Regions from separate parts of the Buttiauxella sp. BIGb0552 genome, predicted to be linked through region 3. Evidence: predicted binding sites of a transcription regulator. Region 3 holds the regulator's gene; each other region holds the start of a gene.
What was found. Region 3 encodes CRP, which controls carbon source genes, mostly activating them, when cyclic AMP is high. Its sites were predicted from a motif close to ATGTGANNNNNNTCACAT; they were not measured.

Region 1 (5,497 bases), on a different contig from region 3:
GGATCATGAACATGTTTGCGATACTGTGCTCAAAACCACTAGCAACAAACATGGCGACCGGGAGGATCATAGCAAACATCTTGTCCATCAAACTGCGACCGGAGTAGCTCATCCAGACAGCCAGACAGACCATCAGGTTAGCTAAAATACCGAGGCACACAGCTTCAATAAAGGTGTGATGCATTTTGTGGTCCGCGGTTTGAAGCACATTCAGACCCCACGCACCATTTGCTGTCATATACATGCCTGACAACCAAATCAACACCACAAACATCAAAGCGCCGCACAGGTTACCGATATAAACGTTAACCCAGTTCTTGGCTAACTGACCCCAAGTGATACGTCCACTGGCTTTAGCAACAACGATTAACACTGTAGAAGTGAAAAGGTCTGCACCGCAGATGACACACAGGATAAGTCCTAAGGAGAAGCAAGTACCGCCAATCAGTTTTGCAATACCAAACGGAATTGTTGCAGTACCGGTAGTAGCAGTGATGTAAAAGACAAAGGCAATCGAGATGAACATACCCGCGGTTATCGCTAAATAAAACGTGGTTAGCGGGTGTTTTGTTGCTTTATAGACGCCAGCATCTTCGGCAACTTTCGCCATAGCAGCTGGGAGCAATAGATCAAAAGGGTTGTCAGCTTTCACACTAACTCTCTCTTATTTAATTCGGCGACGAGATACTAACAAAGCATTATAGAGTAAAATTTGATATGGATCATATCTCGCCAAGCTTATAGGCCTGAAAAAAGCAGGTTTTTAGCTATTTTTCAGTTCAGATTATTGATTTTTATGATAAAAATAAAGTTTAAAGTTTATAGTGTAATTTGATATTTAACCTCGAAGCTCCTGTGTTTGATTAATTAGAATGGAGTATTTCAGTAATTTGGCAACATTATTTGTAGTTTCACTTAATAATATTTCACCAATATTTAACTATTGAGTCACAAGTGAAATTATTACGCTGCCAATAAATACACGGGGCGATAAAAATCGCCCCGTAATATAGCGTAAACATTATGGTTTACGCACCTTTGAGTTTCTTTTTGTTACTTTATTTCCAAAATGCCGCTTTTGCGCGTTGCAATTTTTCATACGCGCTTAACAGCGCCTGATGAGCAGGGAAGGCTTTTAAATCGCTATCTACAGCTTGCAGGCCATAGAATGCAGCTTCGCCACTCAGGGCAGCACTCGCCGCTTCAACAGTTTCTGCACCGTACATGCGTACGAAGGCATTCAGGTATTGCAGCGGCTGGCGGTCTTCTTCCATTGCCAAAAGCAGTAATGTTTGCAGGCAGCGGTAATAGTTTGCACGTTCGGCGCTGAAAATAGACGCATTGAATTCCATTGTCCATTCAGTCCAGATAAGCGCTTGTTCGGTATCGCCGCCAGCCAGAGCCAGCATGGCTTTTAACTCGCCAATACGCAGCGTGTACCAACCGTTATCTTTACCTGTCGCCAGACCCAGCAATTCGCGCACACGGGTGAAGTCATCGTGGCCTTCTTCATCTAACTGAGAAATCAGGCCCAGATAATCTTGTTTCTCCCACTCGCTACCCGGCAGAGCCAGAATCGTATCGCGCAGGTGATAGCCCATATTGTTGTTTGCGAGCAGCAGGTCTTCAGCCGGGTAAATATCGGACATGCCTGGCACGATGATGCGGCAAGCATAAACATCCAGATGCTGATAATCAGCGATGTAGACTTCCTGGTCTTCTGCATCAAAAATTGCCATCAACGTGGCGAACTCTTCTTCTGTTGTGCCGGAGAAGCTCCAGTCAACAAATGGATAGTCAGCATCTTGCTTGAACATATCCCAGGAGATCAGACCGCTGGAATCAATGAAGTGAGTTTCCAGGTTTGCATGCTCAGCCACTTCTTCGTCGTCAAAGGTTGGTGGAGTAAACACATCCAGGTCTTTCAGACCGCGGCCCTGAAGCAGTTCTGTCACGGTACGTTCCAGCGCAACACCAAAATCAGGGTGAGCACCAAACGATGCAAAGCAAGTGCCGTTAGCTGGGTTGAACAATACCACACAGATAACGGGGTATTTGCCGCCTAATGAACCGTCATACGCGAAGATTGGGAAACCTTCGGCTTCAAGGGTAGCAATTGACTCAACCACGCCCGGATAACGAGCCAGCACTTCTTGTGGAATTTCTGGCAGGCTGATGCTTTCGGCAATAATACGGTTCTTGATGTGGCGCTCGAACACTTCGGAAAGTGCCTGAACGCGCGCTTCATTGGCAGTGTTACCTGCGGACATTCCGTTTGATACGTACAGGTTGCCGATAATGTTCATCGGAATGTAAACGGTTTCTTGATCTGACTGGCGGGTGAATGGCAGCGCGCAAATCCCACGCTCTTCATTACCTGATTGCAGGTCGATAAGCATACCTGCAGTCACTTCGTTTTCTGGATCGTAAAACGCGCGCAGGCGATCGTCGAGAATACCTTCCGGCAGTTGCTCATCTTCTGGGATTGGGAACCACTTCTCGTTTGGATAATGCACAAATGGGCCATTAGCGATGGTTTTGCCCAACCAGAAATCAGCAAAGAAATAGTTAGTCGAGAGACGTTCGAAATATTCACCCAGTGCTGAAGCTAAAGCAGCTTTTTTAGTTGCACCTTTACCATTGGTAAAGCACAGCGCGCTGTCTTTATCACGGATATGCACTGACCAGACGTTCGGTACAGGGTTTAACCAGGAGGCTTCTTCTATATTAAAGCCAAGATCGGCGAGTTTGGTCTGAAAGCGAGCGATGGAGTCTTCCAGAGCGGCATCTTTGCCAGGAATAAAGGTTTGAGTCATGAGGTTTCACTTTTGTCGTACGCAAAGCGCGCAATGATACGGGTTTTAGCAGACTGACGCCATCGTCAGCAGCATGCAGGCGGTTCTAGCATAACAGGCTATGCTTATTGTCAGTAACCTACTGTTATGGCGGTATAAATGAAGTCCTTTGATCTCCAGCGGATGGCATTAAATGACGTTCCCCTCGATTTTCTTTGGGAAGTCGCTTTACGCAGTCTCTACACCTTTATATTGGTATTTCTATTTTTGAAGATAACGGGGCGGCGCGGTGTTCGGCAGATGTCGCTATTTGAAGTATTGATCATTCTGACACTCGGCTCTGCGGCAGGCGATGTGGCGTTTTATCATGATGTCCCCATGTTGCCCGTCTTGATTGTGTTCGTCACGCTGGGGCTGCTTTATCGCCTGGTGATGTGGTTGATGAGCCACAGCGAAAAACTTGAAAACCTGCTTGAAGGCAAACCTTCGGTTCTGATTGAAGAAGGCGAGTTTGCCTGGGAAAAAATGAAGTCGCAAAACATGACTGAATTTGAGTTCTTTATGGAACTACGATTGGTGGGTGTTGAACATCTTGGGCAGGTACGGCTAGCCATACTGGAAACTAACGGTCAAATCAGCGTCTACTTTTTCCCCGATAAACTCGTCAGGCCGGGGTTACCTATTTTACCCGAACCCTGCTGCGAACGGTTTCTTAAAGTCCCTGAAGATGCAGATTACGCCTGTATTCACTGCAGCGAAGTGGTGACACTTAATGCCGGGGATGAAACGCCTTGCCCACGTTGTGAACACAAGTTCTGGGTCAAAGCCTGTACCGCCACGCGAGTGACGTGACGGGTGGTTATCGGGCATTTAATTCAGCCACTAGTTGATTATGTTGTGTGATTTTGCGCACATTACCCAGCCATGCCTGATTAACCGTTGCAGCCTCTGCATCTGAGTGATAAAACCGATAGCGTGATAAAACTTATTGCTTTAAGCGTGGTGAGGGGAAATGGCTCAGGTATACAATTTTAGTTCCGGCCCGGCAATGCTGCCGGCTGAAGTGCTTCGTCGTGCGCAACTTGAACTCTGCGACTGGCAAGGCTTAGGCACCTCCGTAATGGAGATTAGCCATCGTGGTAAAGAGTTTATTGAGGTCGCTGAAGAAGCTGAAAAAGATTTTCGTGATCTCCTGCAAATCCCCTCAAACTACAAAGTTTTGTTCTGTCACGGCGGTGGTCGCGGCCAATTTGCTGGTGTACCGTTAAACCTGCTGGGCGACAAAACTACCGCTGATTATGTTGATGGCGGTTACTGGGCGAGCAGTGCTGTAAAAGAAGCGCATAAATACTGCACTCCGAATGTTATTGATGCCAAAGTTACCATCGACGGCCTGCGTGCCATCAAACCGATGAGCGAGTGGCAGGTTTCTGAAAACAGTGCCTACCTGCACTATTGCCCGAATGAAACTATTGACGGTATCGCGACTCATGAAACGCCGGATTTCGGCGATAAAGTCGTGGTAGCTGACTACTCATCCTCTATTTTATCGCATCCAATGGATGTCAGCCGCTTTGGTGTGATTTACGCAGGCGCGCAGAAAAACATTGGTCCTGCGGGTTTGACGTTAGTTATTGTGCGTGAAGATTTGCTCGGCAAGGCGCATAAAGCGTGTCCGTCAATTCTTGACTACACCGTGCTAAACGAAAACGACTCCATGTTTAACACCCCACCTACGTTTGCCTGGTATCTTTCCGGCCTGGTATTTAAGTGGCTGAAAGAGCAGGGTGGCGTCGAAGTAATGGACAAAATCAACAAAGCAAAAGCTGAGTTGTTATATGGTGTTATCGATAAAAGCGACTTCTACCGTAACGATGTTGCTTCAGCTAACCGTTCGCGCATGAACATTCCGTTCCAGTTAGCTGATAGCGCACTTGATAAAGTCTTCCTGGAAGAGTCGTTTGCCGCTGGTCTGCATGCATTGAAGGGCCACCGTGTTGTGGGTGGAATGCGCGCATCCATCTACAATGCGATGCCGCTCGAAGGCGTACAAGCGTTAACCAATTTTATGGTCGACTTCGAACGTCGCCACGGTTAATCGTTGCTCGTTGTTATTCTCCCCGCGACTTGCTTCGCGGGGTTTTTATTCTGTTTGAGTTGAGAGTATTTTCCCCATGCTGGAATCCCTGACGTTACAACCCATCGCCCTTGTCGACGGCACAATTAATCTTCCTGGTTCAAAAAGTGTCTCTAACCGAGCTCTGTTGCTGGCAGCGCTGGCTAATGGCACCACTGAACTGACTAATTTGCTGGATAGCGACGATGTGCGTCATATGCTTAACGCGCTGAAAGCACTGGGCGTGAACTATACGCTTTCTGCTGACCGCACGCGTTGCGAAGTGACTGGCATGGGTGGTCCACTGCAAGCGTCAGGCGAGATGGAACTGTTCTTAGGAAACGCAGGTACGGCGATGCGTCCACTGGCGGCGGCACTGTGTCTGGGCAGCAATAACATCGTGCTGACGGGTGAACCGCGCATGAAAGAACGTCCAATTGGTCATCTGGTTGATGCATTACGTCAGGGTGGTGCTCAGATTGATTATCTGGAGCAGGAGAATTACCCGCCGCTGCGTTTGCGTGGCGGTTTTAGCGGCGGCCAGGTTTCGGTTGATGGTAGTGTATCCAGCCAGTTCCTGACGGCG
Region 2 (5,497 bases), on a different contig from region 3:
TACTTCTATTGGTTCGTTATCTGGTGGTAACCAACAGAAAGTTATTATCGGGCGTTGGTTATTAACACAGCCAGAGATATTAATGCTGGATGAGCCAACTCGCGGGATCGATGTTGGTGCTAAGTTCGAAATTTATCAGCTGATTGCTGAACTTGCTAAGAAAGGGAAAGGAATTATTATTATTTCGTCCGAAATGCCGGAGTTGTTAGGGATTACAGATCGTATTTTGGTGATGAGCAATGGTCTTGTCGCCGGAATTGTAGACACTAAAACAACCACGCAGAACGAAATCTTACGTCTTGCGTCAGTGCATCTTTGATAATTTAGGGGCTATTGAAAATGAGTGCGTTAAATAAGAAAAGTTTTCTAACTTATCTGAAAGAAGGCGGCATTTATGTCGTTTTACTGGTGCTACTGGCAATTATTATTTTCCAGGATCCGACGTTTTTAAGTTTACTCAACTTAAGTAACATCCTGACCCAATCCTCGGTGCGTATTATTATTGCACTAGGTGTGGCGGGGCTGATTGTGACCCAGGGTACTGACCTTTCTGCTGGTCGTCAGGTGGGTCTTGCGGCGGTAATCGCGGCTACACTTCTGCAATCAATGGATAACGTCAATAAAGTTTTCCCTGAGATGCACAGCCTTCCTATCCCGGTGGTACTGCTGATCGTGTGCTCTATCGGTGCGGTCATTGGTCTGGTGAACGGAATTATCATCGCCTACCTGAACGTGACGCCGTTTATCACCACCTTGGGTACCATGATTATCGTCTACGGCATTAACTCCCTGTATTACGACTTTGTCGGAGCATCGCCGGTTTCTGGTTTTGAGTCGCATTTCTCTACCTTTACCCAGGGCTTTATTGCGTTAGGTACTTTCCGGCTATCCTACATTACGTTCTATGCGCTATTTGCTGTGATGTTCGTATGGGTGCTGTGGAACAAAACTCGCTTTGGTAAGAACATCTTCGCCATCGGTGGTAACCCGGAAGCGGCTAAGGTTTCAGGCGTTAACGTTGCACTGAACCTGATCATGATTTATGCGCTGTCAGGTGTGTTCTACGCTTTCGGCGGAATGTTAGAAGCAGGTCGTATCGGTTCTGCAACCAACAACCTCGGCTTTATGTACGAACTCGATGCGATTGCGGCGTGCGTGGTAGGCGGCGTGTCATTCAGCGGTGGCGTAGGTACGGTTGTCGGCGTAGTGACCGGTGTAATCATCTTTACGGTCATCAACTACGGTCTGACATATATCGGCGTGAACCCTTACTGGCAGTACATTATCAAAGGCGCGATTATTATCTTCGCAGTAGCCCTGGACTCCCTGAAATACGCTCGTAAGAAGTAATCTCCACGGTTTTACCAAGACCCGCACAGCAAGATATGTGCGGGTTTTTTTATGGACTTTGCCCGCCTCTATTTCTTATCTTTCTTCTGCAATTCCAGCAACTGCTCTGGCGTCACAGCCGGATAAGCTTGTGCATCTTCGGGGACTTCATGCATGGCGGGAATAGGGACTAGCGGCCCAAGGAAACGCGGCTCACGCTTGAAGATATACAAATCTGCCAGCGCACCCAGACGCGCACCAAACTCTCTGATACGTACAGTCATCATATTTTTTGGTGAAGGAACGGCGTAACACTGCGCCTGAATCCCCATATGCAGGGCGATAAACAGTGCGCGTTCGCAATGGAAACGCTGAGTGATAATAATAAAATCATTGGTATCAAACACTTTGCGAGTACGTACTATCGAGTCCAGAGTACGAAAACCTGCGTAGTCCAGTACGATATCGGCAGGGTCAACGCCACCGGCAATCAGATCTTTGCGCATGGTCATCGGTTCGTTGTAACTCTGGAGGGCGTTATCTCCGCTTAAAAGCAGATAGTTCACTTTGCCGCTGTTATAAGCATTTAAAGCGCCCTGAATACGGAATTGATAGTACTGATTAATCACGCCAGTGCGGTAATACTTGGCGGTTCCCAGCACCACACCGACCTGACGGTACGGTAAATCCTGAAGTTCGTCGTAGACGTAAGGCGCTGTTTTCCAGCTTATCCAGCGGTCAAGACACAGCGCAGCTACCACAGCCAAGCCGATGATGACCAACAGGCTATAAAACAAGCGCTTCAACATGGACTTGCAGCTCAATAAAGGGATGAAATTTTATTCAAGGCTACTTTACCTGGTGGTTAAGAGCAAGATTCGTGGAGTTGGTTGAATTAAAATTCGCCAGAACGGGCGCATTTACGCCCGTTCTGTGAGTTTTAGCTCAGAAGTGCGCGGTCGATATTCAGGCAACCCAAAGCTTTCAGGGTCGCGGCCGTGGCATCCCATTGCGTCAATGGCGCATCAGCTTTCTCTGCAAGGATCGCTCGTTGAATTTCATTGTAGTCATAGCCTGAGAGGCTAAGCAGATTCAATGCAGCTTGTAGCGGAGGCAGGGAAGGGTTGAATGCTGCGTTCTCAGCATAACTTCCTTTGAAAATCGTTCCATCGCGCATTTCCAGTGCCACACCAGAAGGCGCGTTACTGTATGGCGCATGGCTGCGGTTTGCCGCTGCAATAGCCGCCTGACTTAGTTCATCACCGTGCAGCGCAAAGCCGTGGTCCATTGCATCAAGCAGTAATGTTTTGATTTCTAAATCGCGAGGGCCAAAGGCATCAGGCAAATAGTCGCCGAGGGTTGCAGGCTTACGACCTGGAAGGTTAATGCGCAGTGCCACGCCGCTGTTCAGTTCATTCATAAACTGGCGGCAGTGCCCACAAGGCGTGTAGTTGACGGTAATTGCAGCAAGGGCTTTCTCCCCGCGCATCCACGCATGGGTAATCGCGCTTTGCTCGGCATGAACGGTCTGCTGCATGGTGGAGCCAAGAAACTCCATATTGCCGCCAAAATAGAGATTACCGCTTACGCCACGAGCCACTGCACCAACATAGAATTGAGATAAATCAGCACGAGCACAGGCGGCTGCAAGCGGCAGCAAAGCGAATGCCAGTGCATCGTCATCAAGGCCGGTCTGGGCTTTCAGTGAATCTACTTCCGTTGCACTAAACATTGCCGGGAAGTGAGAGTCAGCAATCAAGGGTTGCAAAGCGGCTTGCAAAGAAGCCGGGAGCTGTGCGAGAGCAGCCTGAAAACGTGAGCGCATAAGTAGTAGCCTCATAACAAGTAATTGAACCGCAGTTTACGGGTCTGTATGGGCTTTATATGTGATCTTTATCTAATTACAAATGCAACATATGAAATAAAGAACAAAATTGCGCGATCTCTCGCAAGTTTTAACCAAACACAGCCAAAATCACCGGGAATAAGAACGGAGCAACCAGGGAAGTGATGATGCCGCAAATTACCAACGCCAGTGAGCTAAATGCACCTTCCTGGAAATCCATCTCAGCGCAACGTGCGGTACCCAGCGCGTGGGAGGCCGCACCCATCGATAAACCGCGAGATGCTTTGGTTTTAATACCCATTAGATTCAAAATACTATGACCGAATACCGCGCCCAAAATCCCCACGAAAATCACGCATACGGCGCTAATTGCTGGGATGCCGCCGATACTGCCGCCAACAGCCATGGCAATAGGTGTTGTGACAGACTTAGGTAAGATTGACGCTGCGATTTGCGGTGTGGCACCCATTAATAATGCAACGGATGTACCGGTAATCATCGCCACCATGCTGCCAATAAAACAGATGGTGATAATGGATTTCCAGCGCGCACGAATCTGGTGAAGCTGTTCATACAGTGGGAACGCGAGGGCAACTACAGCCGGTTGCAGCAAATCGTTGAGCACTTTACTGCCGGCAAAATAGTGATCATAAGGCGTGCCGGTAAATACCAGAATAGGGATGATAACAATCATCGAAACCAGTAACGGGTTCAGCAGCGGCGACTTATAACGCATTCCGATTTGGCGGGCGAGAAAGAAAGTCACCACCGTTAAAGGTAAAGACCACCAGATATGATGCATCATTTTGTTTCGCCCTCACTTTCACCCACAACTTTACGTTCGCCGTGCACTAAATGAGAACTCCAGCTCACGATGACTAATACCACTAAGGTACTGATAAAACAGGAAACCACCACTGGGCCGAATTGCTGTTTAATCACATCGACATACTGCATAACGCCTACGCCAATCGGTACAAAGAGAAGCGCCATATAACGAATCAGCAGATGGCAGCTTGGCTTAACCCACTTGGCTGGCAGGATTTGCAGAGACAGCAAAACAAACAGAATTAACATGCCAATAATACTGCCGGGAATGGTGATTGGTAGCAGCGAAGAGATAGCAATGCCTGCATATAAACATATGTAAATTAATATAAAAGACCGCAGGTACTGCCAAATTACGGTGAGCAAGTTACGCATGGTGATTACCCTTTAATAAACGCATTCATCATACAATTAAAGCTTAAAATGTGCTACCGATCACATCATGAATTATGAGCATACCAAATATTCCTCGAAGGAACTTTCCAGAATGTTTTGGGCAATCTCACAGCACCATGTTTTGCAGGCATAAAAAAAGCGACCCGCAGGTCGCTTTTTAACTCAAACGCTTGATTAGTTCAGGCGAACCGGCATACCGGAACGGCCCAGAACTGCTTGATCGACAACAGCGCTGTCAACATCAGGCTGAGCGGTAATCGCAGTCACATTGCTTTTCAGCGTGATTGGCACGATCTCAGTTGAGTTGAACTGTTCTTCAGTTGTAGACAGTGGGTTGTGTACTTCAATGTAGCGCGAACCATCAGGCTCAACAGTTGCTTTCACTGGTTCATTGATGAACTGAACACGGGTCCCGACTGGCACTTTTTCGAACAGGAACTTGATGTCTTCATTACGCAGACGCACACAACCGTGGCTTACACGCAGGCCGATACCAAAGTTCGCGTTAGTACCGTGAATTGCATACAGGCGGCCAATGTACAATGCATACAGACCCATAGGGTTGTCTGGGCCAGCTGGAACAACGGCTGGTAATGGAATACCGGCCGCGATGTATTCCGCATGCATTTTTGCAGTCGGCGTCCATGTTGGGCCTGCTTTCTTACGTTCTACTTTGGTCGTCCAGTTCAGTGGGGTGTCTTTACCCAACTGGCCGATACCGATTGGCAACACGATTACAGTGTTAGTACCCGCCGGGTAATAGTAGAGGCGCATTTCAGCACTGTTGATAACAATGCCTTCATGAACGGTATCCGGCAGGATGAGCTGCTGAGGAATGTTCAGGATGGTGCCTGGTTTTGGCAAATACGGGTCAACGCCTGGGTTTGCTTCCAACATGTTGGAAAGACCCATTTGGTAACGCGCTGCATATTCTTCCAGCGGTGCGGTACTACCTTCAGGAATTGTGACAACCTGGTTTTGACCAATCAGACGGCTGCCATCGGTTGGCAGAGGATAGGTCACGGCAGAAGCTGTTTTGCTAAAAGCCACAACAGCCACAAATGCCAGTAAAATTGTGCGTAGTTTCATATTCATGTT
Region 3 (5,497 bases):
ATCACCATGTGATCCCCGATAAAGCTATCTTACCTGCCAATATCGAGTATCAACTCACGCGATACGGCGGGCATGTTGGGTTTGTGGGTGGCACGTTACGGCGCCCTGAAATGTGGCTTGAGCAACGTATCCCGCAGTGGCTGTCTCAATTTTTGGACCAGTAATATGATGATTCCCTGGCAAGATCTGCCTCCCGAAACGCTTGATAATCTGATTGAATCCTTTGTATTACGCGAAGGCACCGATTATGGTGAACAAGAGCGTTCACTGGAGCAGAAAGTGGCCGATGTTAAGCGCCAGCTGCAAAGTGGTGAGGCTGTGCTGGTATGGTCGGAACTCCATGAAACGGTAAATATTATGGCTCGCGGGCAGTTTCGCGGCTAAGCGTTTAACTTCTATACTGCATAATAAAACCACCCTCACCCAGCTATCTCCCTGAGGGTGAGGACCAGCCCTTACTTACACACACTTGCTATCACCCATGGAGTTGTTGCCTTATGTCAGCCAAACATCCGGTTATTGCCGTAACAGGTTCCAGCGGCGCGGGAACGACAACAACCAGCCTTGCCTTCCGTAAAATCTTCCAGCAACTCAATTTACGTGCAGCGGAAGTCGAAGGTGACAGTTTCCATCGTTTCACTCGTCCTGAAATGGATATGGCTATTCGTAAAGCACGCGACCTGGGGCGCCATATCAGCTATTTCGGCCCGGAAGCCAATGACTTTGGTTTGCTTGAACAGACGTTCATTGAGTACGGCAGAACCGGGCAGGGTAAGTCACGCAAGTATCTACATACTTACGATGAAGCCGTACCCTGGAACCAAATCCCCGGAACCTTCACGCCATGGCAACCATTGCCAGAACCCACTGATGTTTTGTTTTATGAAGGTTTGCACGGCGGTGTAGTTACGCCACAGCACGATGTGGCTAAGGCCGTCGATTTGCTGGTTGGTGTAGTACCGATTGTGAACCTGGAGTGGATACAAAAGTTAGTGCGCGATACCAGCGAGCGCGGGCATTCCCGAGAAGCGGTAATGGATTCTGTGGTTCGTTCTATGGACGACTATATCAATTACATCACACCGCAATTCTCCCGCACCCATATCAACTTCCAGCGCGTCCCAACTGTTGATACGTCTAACCCATTTGCGGCTCGCGGCATCCCTTCTCTGGATGAAAGTTTTGTGGTGATTCATTTTCGCGGGCTGGATGACATCGATTTCCCGTATTTGCTTGCCATGCTGCAAGGGTCGTTTATTTCCCACATCAATACTTTGGTGGTGCCGGGCGGCAAAATGGGTCTGGCAATGGAATTAATTATGACGCCGCTCGTTAAGCGACTGGCGGAAGGGCGAAACATTAATCAGGGCGGCTAATCACCGCCCTGTTTTACACACTAAGCATCAATCACTTCATAGCTATGAGTAACGTTGACCGCTTTTTCAAGCATCAGTGCTACAGAGCAGTATTTCTCAGCAGAGAGGTCTACTGCACGGGAAACTGCAGCATCTTTTAGCTCTTTGCCTGTCACGATGAAATGCAGATTGATGTGCGTAAACAAACGCGGAGCCTCTTCACGGCGCTCAGAGGTCAATTTCACTTCGCAGTCGGTCACGGCGTAGCGGCCTTTTTGCAAAATAGAAACTACGTCAATTGCACTGCAACCGCCAACGGACATCAGCACCATTTCCATTGGGCTTGGTGCTTTATCACCAGAATTGCCATCCATAAGGATCTGGTGCCCTGAAGCGGACTCGCCCAGGAAGGTAAACCCTTCAACCCATTTCACTCGTGCCTGCATGCTGCTTACTCCTGTAGAAAAATTACCTTTCAGAGTACGCAGATTCAGCAAATCTGGCAACGGAAGGCGACATGCGTCAAGCTGAAACGAGACAACAGGAGACACTTGCCAAAAGCTATGCTAAAACAATCCAGATGCTACATCGATACATTGACGTAATGCATGTATGCAGAGGACATCACTAATTACAGGCAGCAAGAATGACTTGCATGCCATCTCCCCAAGGTGGGGAATATTCTAATTACTTGCAACGCCAGACAGGATGTTTAGCGTCCTGTCGTTGGTAGCCAGTTATAAAACAGAGGATAACCGCGCATGGTGCTTGGCAAACCGCAAACAGACCCGACTCTCGAATGGTTCTTGTCCCATTGCCACATTCATAAGTATCCATCGAAGAGCACACTCATTCACCAAGGTGAGAAAGCAGAGACGCTGTATTACATCGTCAAGGGCTCTGTGGCTGTTCTGATTAAAGATGAAGAGGGCAAGGAAATGATCCTCTCCTATCTAAATCAGGGCGATTTCATTGGTGAGTTAGGGCTGTTCGAAGAAGGTCAGGAACGTAGTGCCTGGGTTCGTGCTAAAAGTGCCTGTGAAGTGGCTGAAATTTCTTATAAAAAATTCCGCCAGCTGATCCAGGTCAACCCAGATATTCTGATGCGCCTGTCTTCACAAATGGCTAGCCGTCTGCAAGTTACATCTGAGAAAGTGGGTAATCTGGCATTCCTGGATGTGACTGGTCGTATCGCGCAGACGCTGCTGAACCTGGCTAAACAACCTGATGCAATGACCCACCCAGACGGTATGCAGATTAAAATTACCCGTCAGGAAATCGGTCAGATCGTGGGTTGCTCTCGCGAAACTGTTGGTCGTATCTTGAAAATGCTGGAAGATCAAAATCTGATCTCCGCTCACGGTAAAACGATCGTCGTATACGGCACTCGTTAATCTCCGTCTAAAAAATGGCGTGTTGCTTCATAACACGCCTTTTTTGTCTCTACACTTCCCTCACTTGCTCTAAATAATTCATGTTGCAGGTAGGCGGTAAGCTCAGGAATCCCCAGGAGCTTACTAAAGTAAGTGACTGGTGTGACTGAGTACAACCAACAACCCTGCAACTTGAAGTATGACGAGCAAATGTGGCGACGGCTGATCTACCATCCTGAAGTTAACTACGCACTGCGGCAAACGCTGGTGCTGTGCCTTCCGGTGGCAGTAGGTTTGCTCGTCGGCGATCTCCAGTCTGGCCTGCTTTTCTCGTTAGTTCCTGCCTGCTGCAATATTGCGGGCCTTGATACTCCACATAAGCGCTTCTTCAAACGTCTGATTGTTGGCGGCAGCCTTTTTGCCATCAGCAGTCTGATCATGCAGCTTTTATTACTTTATACCTCCGTACCGTTGCCGGTGATATTGGTCGTGATGGCGCTCTTGCTTGGGGTCACGGCAGAAATCAGTTCCTTGCACGCTCGTCTGCTTCCCGCATCACTCATTGCTGCCATATTTACACTCAGCATGGCCGGAAATATGCCGATCTGGAAACCGATGGTGCTGTATGTCTCCGGTACGATTTGGTACGGCGTATTTAACTGGTTTTGGTTCTGGATGTGGCGCGAGCAGCCACTGCGGGAATCATTGAGCCTGCTCTATCGGCAGTTGGCAGATTACTGTGAAGCAAAATACGGCATGCTGACTCAACATACCGATCCGGAAAAAGCGCTCCCTCCTCTGCTGGCTCGTCAGCAAAAAGCGGTGGATCTCATTACCCAATGCTACCAACAGCTTCATATGCTGGCGGCAAACCAGCAAAACGGCTACAAGCGTTTGCTACGTGCATTCCAGGTAGCACTGGATTTGCAAGAGCACATCTCGGTAAGCCTTCACCAACCAGCTGAAGTTCAGAAGCTCGTCGAGCAAAGCCATGCAGAAGCGGTTATTAGATGGAATGCTCAGACCATCGCGGCGCGCTTACGCGTACTGGCTGACGACATTCTTTACCATCGTTATCCACAGCGTTTTACGATGGAAAAACAGATCGACGCCCTTGAGAAAATCGCCCGTCAGAATCCAGATAACCCGGTTGGGCAATTTTGCCATTACCACTTCAGCCGTATCGCTCGCGTGCTACGCACCCAACGCCCGCTGTATGTCCGTGATTTAATGGAAGACCGGCAACGCCGTTTGCCACTGTGGGCGGCATTGAAAAGTTATTTATCGTTGAAGTCAGCGGCGCTTCGCAACGCAGCAAGATTGGGTGTGATGCTCACGATAGCCAGTCTGTTGGGTGCATTTTTACATCTGCCCAAGCCCTACTGGATTTTAATGACGGTAATGTTCGTGACGCAAAACGGCTACGGTGCCACACGAGTTCGTATTCTCCACCGTTCGGCGGGCACCATTGCAGGCCTTGCCATTGCAGGTATTGCGCTTCACTTCCACTTCCCGCAAAGCATTGCTCTGGGCGCGATGCTGGTCATTACGCTGGTGAGCTATCTGTTTATTCGCAAAAGCTACGGCTGGGCGACGATAGGCTTTACGGTGACCGCCGTTTATACCCTGCAATTGATAACATTAAGTGCCGAGCAGTATATCGTCCCTCGCCTGATAGATACCCTGCTAGGCTGCTTGATAGCCTTTGGCGGCATGGTGTGGCTGTGGCCACAATGGCAGAGTGGCTTGTTACGCCAGAACGCCCACGATGCGTTGGAAAGGGATCAAAATGCAATTCGCCTGATTCTTAGTAATGACCCCGAACCAACGCCGCTCGCTTATGAACGTATGAAGGTCAACCAGGCACATAACGCGCTGTTTAACTCCCTGAACCAGGCGATGCAGGAACCTGGGTTTAATTCGCATTATCTGGCGGATATGAAACTGTGGGTGACGCACAGTCAGTTTATTGTCGAGCATATTAACGCAATGACGACTTTGGCTCGCGAACACAATATGTTGACGCCAGATCTTGCCCAGCGCTATTTGCAGTCATGTGAAATTGCGCTGCAACGATGCCAACAGCGGCTTCAGTATGATGGGCCTGGGGAAACCAATGATGCGAATATTCTGGACCCGCTAGAAGGGCTTCCAAACGGGCCATTAAGTACGATGGAACAGCATTTGCAGAGGATACTGGGCCATCTCAGCACCATGCATACCATATCTTCGGTTGCATGGCGTCAACGGCCACATCACGGAATCTGGCTGAGCCGCCTGCGGCGCTCAGATTGATGATTATCCGTTAACGATCTTCGCAACGGCTTTGGCAAAGCGCGCCATACCGTCAGCGATATCGGCACTTTCCACAATCAACGCCGGGGCAAAACGCATCACATCTGGCCCGGCGTTCAAAACCATCACGCCTTCCTGTGCTGCCGCATACAAAAATTCACGCGCGCGCCCTTTGTATTGTGGCTTTAGCTCGGCACCAATCAATAAACCCATGCCGCGAATATCGCTGAACACGTCGAACTGCTCGTCGATTTGTTGCAAATGCTTGACGAATTGCTGGCGTTTTTCCGTGACGCCATTCAGCACTTCAGGCGTGTTGATGATATCAAACGCCGCGCCCGCGACTGCGCAGGCCAGAGGATTGCCGCCGTAGGTTGAACCGTGTGTACCGACATGAAACGCCGAAGCAATTTCCTGAGTCGTCAGCATCACGCTGACCGGGAAGCCACCGCCAAGAGCCTTCGCGCTGGTCAA

Region 1: a site for CRP is predicted at 3,693-3,710, ahead of serC (3-phosphoserine/phosphohydroxythreonine transaminase). Genes of this name have one in related genera too.
Region 2: a site for CRP is predicted at 3,214-3,231, ahead of cdd (cytidine deaminase). Genes of this name have one in related genera too.

What each region holds. Positions count from the first base shown of each region.
Region 1 covers NZ_SODY01000002.1:299,511-305,007, reverse strand. The annotation lists gene focA (formate transporter FocA) at 1-652, opposite strand, end outside; gene ycaO (30S ribosomal protein S12 methylthiotransferase accessory factor YcaO) at 1,059-2,816, opposite strand; gene EDF88_RS06215 (DUF421 domain-containing protein) at 2,955-3,647, shown strand; gene serC (3-phosphoserine/phosphohydroxythreonine transaminase) at 3,808-4,893, shown strand; gene aroA (3-phosphoshikimate 1-carboxyvinyltransferase) at 4,973-5,497, shown strand, end outside.
Region 2 covers NZ_SODY01000004.1:407,222-412,718, forward strand. The annotation lists gene mglA (galactose/methyl galactoside ABC transporter ATP-binding protein MglA) at 1-319, shown strand, start outside; gene mglC (galactose/methyl galactoside ABC transporter permease MglC) at 340-1,350, shown strand; gene sanA (outer membrane permeability protein SanA) at 1,419-2,138, opposite strand; gene cdd (cytidine deaminase) at 2,270-3,154, opposite strand; gene EDF88_RS14060 (CidB/LrgB family autolysis modulator) at 3,285-3,980, opposite strand; gene EDF88_RS14065 (CidA/LrgA family protein) at 3,977-4,378, opposite strand; gene ldtB (L,D-transpeptidase) at 4,574-5,494, opposite strand.
Region 3 covers NZ_SODY01000005.1:13,554-19,050, forward strand. The annotation lists gene EDF88_RS15250 (hydrolase) at 1-164, shown strand, start outside; gene EDF88_RS15255 (YheU family protein) at 166-384, shown strand; gene EDF88_RS15260 (phosphoribulokinase) at 498-1,376, shown strand; gene EDF88_RS15265 (OsmC family protein) at 1,397-1,801, opposite strand; gene crp (cAMP-activated global transcriptional regulator CRP) at 2,117-2,749, shown strand; gene EDF88_RS15275 (YccS/YhfK family putative transporter) at 2,939-5,023, shown strand; gene EDF88_RS15280 (aspartate aminotransferase family protein) at 5,027-5,497, opposite strand, start outside.